Regions from separate parts of the Streptomyces erythrochromogenes genome, predicted to be linked through region 1. Evidence: riboswitches for the same ligand, from Rfam matches in the RefSeq annotation. Region 1 holds a riboswitch; the other holds the start of a gene.
What was found. Region 1 has a riboswitch for guanidine ahead of OHA91_RS23790 (DMT family transporter). Riboswitches for the same ligand answer to the same signal wherever they lie in the genome.
Positions count from the first base shown of each region.

Region 2: it holds a riboswitch for guanidine, as region 1 does, so the genes downstream of both, OHA91_RS01540 (Ohr family peroxiredoxin) here and OHA91_RS23790 (DMT family transporter) in region 1, are expected to answer to the same signal.

Region 1 covers NZ_CP108036.1:5,195,724-5,197,910, forward strand. Annotated here, with positions in the region: gene bcp (thioredoxin-dependent thiol peroxidase) at 1-146, opposite strand, end outside; gene OHA91_RS23780 (DUF3618 domain-containing protein) at 256-576, shown strand; gene OHA91_RS23785 (GroES family chaperonin) at 620-961, shown strand; guanidine-III (ykkC-III) riboswitch at 1,050-1,119, shown strand; gene OHA91_RS23790 (DMT family transporter) at 1,151-1,471, shown strand; gene OHA91_RS23795 (transglycosylase domain-containing protein) at 1,516-2,187, opposite strand, start outside.
Region 2 covers NZ_CP108036.1:314,269-316,455, forward strand. Annotated here, with positions in the region: gene OHA91_RS01530 (hypothetical protein) at 51-245, opposite strand; gene OHA91_RS01535 (hypothetical protein) at 411-872, opposite strand; gene OHA91_RS01540 (Ohr family peroxiredoxin) at 859-1,329, opposite strand; guanidine-III (ykkC-III) riboswitch at 1,405-1,467, opposite strand; gene OHA91_RS01545 (helix-turn-helix domain-containing protein) at 1,521-2,009, opposite strand; partial or broken gene OHA91_RS01550 (type 1 glutamine amidotransferase domain-containing protein) at 2,042-2,187, shown strand, end outside.

The DNA.
Region 1 (2,187 bases):
TTCGTGCAGCCCGGCGTCAGGGCGGCCGGGTAGAAGTAGACGATGACCTTGCGGCCCTTGTGGTCGGCGAGCGAGACCTCGTTGCCGTCCGCGTCGGGCAGGGTGAAGGCGGGGGCGGTGTCGCCCGGCTGGAGTCGCTCGCTCATCTGACAGTCTCCTCGGGAGGGGATCGGTACGTCACGAGACTAAGCTGACAGACTGTTCACGGCGGACTACGCCCCCACAGATCACGACCACGACGACGGAGGCAGCGCGGTGTCGGAAGCCAGGACCCCCGCACAGATCGAGGCGGACATCGTCCGCCGCCGCGAGCAGCTCGCCGAGACGCTCGACGAGATCGGCGTGCGCATGCACCCGCAGACGATCATCGGGGACGCGCGGGCCCGGGTCGCCTCGACCGTGGACCAGACCGCGGGGCGGGCCTTCGCCACGGTGAACCGCCTCGTGACGGACGTGCGGGACGGTCTGCGTCACGAGGACGGGGCCCCCCGCCTGGAGCGCGTCGTGCCCGTCGCGCTGCTCGCGGTCGGCGTCGTCGGCCTGCTCGTGGTCTCGGCGCGCCGCAGGCGCGGATGACCCTGGGCGGTACGGGACGGGCGCGGACAGGTAGGTTCGGGGCGTGAGCGACAACACCACCCACGACAAGCTGCCCATCCGCATGCTGCACGACCGCGTGCTCGTGAAGTCCGACCTGCCCGAGGGCGAGCGGCGCTCCGGCGGCGGCATCCTGATCCCGGCGACGGCCGCCGTGGGCAAGCGGCTGGCCTGGGCCGAGGTCGTCGCGGTCGGGCAGAACGTACGGACCGTCGAGCCCGGGGACCGGGTGCTGTACGACCCCGAGGACCGTGCCGAGGTCGAGGTCCGCGGGGCGACGTACGTGCTGATGCGCGAGCGGGACCTGCACGCCGTGGCCGCGGAGCGGCTGGAGGGGTCGGAGGACTCCACCGGGCTGTACCTCTGAGCCTCAGCCTCCGAACCTTCTGAACGTCTGAACCTCTGAGCGAAGCGCACGGCAGAAGGGCTGGTGGCCGAGGTCACCGGCCCTTTTCGCCGCCTTTTGCTACGGTGGGGGAGAACCCGACGAGACGCGCCGTACCGGGTACGACAAGACGACGCACCCCGTATCGCTCGATGTCTCGGAGGTGCCGTCATGGCCTGGGTTCTTCTTCTCGTCGCCGGTCTGCTCGAAGTCGGCTGGTCGATCGGCATGAAGTTCACCGAGGGTTTCACCCGGCTGTGGCCCAGTGTGTTCACGGGTGCCGGGATCGTGGCCAGCATGGTGCTGCTGTCCTACGCCGCGAAGACCCTGCCCATCGGTACGGCGTACGGGGTGTGGGTGGGCATCGGCGCCGCCGGTGCGGCCGTGCTCGGTATGGCGGTGCTGGGTGAGCCCGTCACCGCCGCCCGGATCTTCTTCATCTGTCTGCTGCTGGTCGCCGTGGTGGGGCTGAAGGCGACCTCCGGTCACTGATCCCCCTCCCCCCGGGTGCTCCGGATGTTCTCCGGGTGCTCCGGTTATTCCAGGAACGCGGACGGCGGGCGGGGGCCTCCGACCATCCCGCCGCCGTCCCAGCCGCCCCCGCCCGTGCCCGTCCCGCCCTGGCTGCCGGCGGTGGTGTCGCCCTCGTCGCCCTGGCTGGTGCCGCCGTCGCCCTGGCCGCCCTGGGTGCGGCCTCCGGAGTCCTGGCCTCCTTGGGCCTGCCCGCCGTTGTTGCGGCCGCCGCCGTCCTGGCCCCCGTTGTCCCGGCCGCCCTGCGTGCGGCCCCCGTCGCCCTGGCCGCCGTTGTCCTGGCCGCGGGACGGCGGGGTCGGCCGCTGGGGCGGGGGCGGGGTGTCGTCGTCGCCGGGCGTCTCCTGAGGCGGTTCCGACTGCCAGGAGGGCGGCGGCGGGGGCTGCGCGGCGCCCGGCTGGAGGTCGAGTTCGAAGTCGACGGGGTCGGTGCCCTCCAGCGCGGTCTTCGTGTACGAGGCCCAGATCCGGGCCGGATAGCCGCCACCGCCGATGCGGGGCTCGCCGAGGGCCCCGTACAGCGACTCCAGGGTGCCGGTGTCCGGGTCCTGGCCCATCATCGCGACCACGGTGACCAGGTTCGGGGTGTAGGCCGCGAACCAGGCGGAACGGTCCAGCTCGCCGGTGCCGGTCTTGCCCGCGGCCGGGTGGCCGGCGGCGAGGGCCGCCGTGCCGGT
Region 2 (2,187 bases), 4.9 Mb from region 1:
AGGATCCCGGCATCCACGACGGCAGTGGCAACGGCCGCGCGCAGCCGCTGTCAGTCCCGCTTGTATCCGTCGCCGAAGTTCAGGGTGTGCTCGAGGACGTCTTCCATCGGGTCGTCGATCTGCCCGATGTTGATCAGCGCGACCACCGGCGCATCGCGTGACTCGCGGTTGTCGTCCGCCACGGCGGTACCGGTGGCAAGGACGGTGAGGGCAGCCACCAGGGCTCCCGTGATGATCTTCCTCATACCCCGGTAACGACAACGACCCCCTGAGGATGCGGCCTCCAACCACCGCGGCACGAAAGGCTACTTGACGACGTACGAGCACCGGCGGTCACGAGGCCGCTCTCCGTTCAGGGTAGTCGAGCAAGAAGCCGGATCCGGGGCTGCGGAGCGCCGGGGCTTCAACGGTCAGAGCCGCCAGTACGTCCCCGCGCGGGAATCGACGTGCACCACGTGCCGGCCGACGCGCACCACGTGGTGGTCCGGGCCGGACCAGGAGCCGGCGCTGCCGTCCGCCCCGGGCAGCGGGGTCCAGATCTCCAGGAAGGTGCTGCCGTCCGGGTTGGCGCCCCGCTCGATGAGGTTCGCCCCGTCCCACGTGAGGGTGCCCGTGTCGTCGCCGGGCTCGCCCGTGAGGTGGTGGAAGCGCACCTGGGCGCCGTCGAAGGAGGTCGTTCCGGCGAAGCCCCGGCTGTCGGCGTAGTAGGGCCCGGCCTGGAGCCACACCACTTCGTCGTCCCGGTCCTCGACGAGCGGTCCGCCGTTGCGGCTGATGCCGCGCCGCAGCCAGGCTCCGTGTTCGGGCACCGGGACGCCGGCCCCCGGCTCCGGGCCCGGCTCCCGCTGCGGCTCCCGCTCAGGCGCGGTCATCGGCGGCGGAGGTGGTCGGGCCGTCCTGGTCGTCCACGGCCAGCAGTGTCAGCGGTACGTTGCCGCGTACCGCCTGCGAGTACGGGCAGACCGCGTCCGCCCGGTGCAGCAGGGGCTGGAGGTCCGCCGCCCGCCACCCCGGCAGGCTGACGGTGAGGGACACCGCGAGGCCGTATCCCGCGGGCGTGTCCGTCGTACCGAGCTCCACTTCGCACGCCACCCGCGCGGCGGAGGCGTCCGCCCCGAACTCGGCGGCGACCTCGGCGAGCGCGGAGGTGAAGCAGGCGGCGAAGCCGGCTGCGAACAGCTGTTCGGGGTTGGTGGTGCCGGGCACCTTCTTGCGCGGCGGCGCGAGGCGGACGTCCAGGCGCCCGTCGTCCGTGCGGACGGCTCCGGTGCGGCCCCCGGCGGCGTGCGCGGTCGTCCGGTACAGGCTGCGGGTGAGTGGCACGGTCATGGCGTTCGGCCCATCTTGCTCGACGAGGACGCTGCCCGGGTGCGGACAGCGGGCGGTGCCGCGCGTGCGGCACCTCGCGCGTCGTCGTGCGTAACCGGGTACGGCGCATCTCGTCCGGGGCCTGGGATCCGGCCGCCGGACAATCTAGCACCGGGCACGGGCGGCCGGGGCCCCGCCCGAGGTGCAGTTCCTCACCCCGGGGACTCGGGCCGGTACCGGCTGCGGTACGCGCCCGGAGGCATGCCCTCCCACCGGGTGAAGGCCCGGACCAGGGCCGTGGCACCGCTCAGGCCGACGAGCGGGGCGATCCGGTCGAGGGGCAGGGCCGTGGTCTCCAGGAGCCGCCTGGCCCGGCCGTGGCGGGCGGTGTCGAGGAGCGCGCGCCAGGACGTGCCCTCCTGGTGCAGGGCCCTGCGCAGGGTCCGGACGCTGAGGTTGAGCTGTCTCGCGGGGCCCTCGGGGCCCACGTCGCCGAGCGGGGCGCGCTCCAGCCACTGCCGGACGCGCTCGGCGACGGTCCCGGCCGCGGCCAGCTGTTGCAGGAGGCGGTCGGCGTAGGCCCGGTGCAGGGCGTTGAGCGCCGGATCGTAGAGGGAGCGTCGCCTGTCGAGGTCCGCGTCGGCGACCGTGATCGAGTTGCCCGGGGCGTCGAAAGTGACGGGGCAGCCGAAGAACCGCATGTAGGGTCCCCGCAGGCGACTACGACCCCACCGAGGCGGCGGTGCCCTGGGCCGCATTGCACGACGCCGGCTTCGAGGTGCGGTTCGCGACCCCGGGCGGGAAGGTCGCGCTCGCCGACCCCCGGCTCACGGACCTCGGCTTCTCCTGGCTTTCGCCCTGGCTGATGACCCGTCGCGC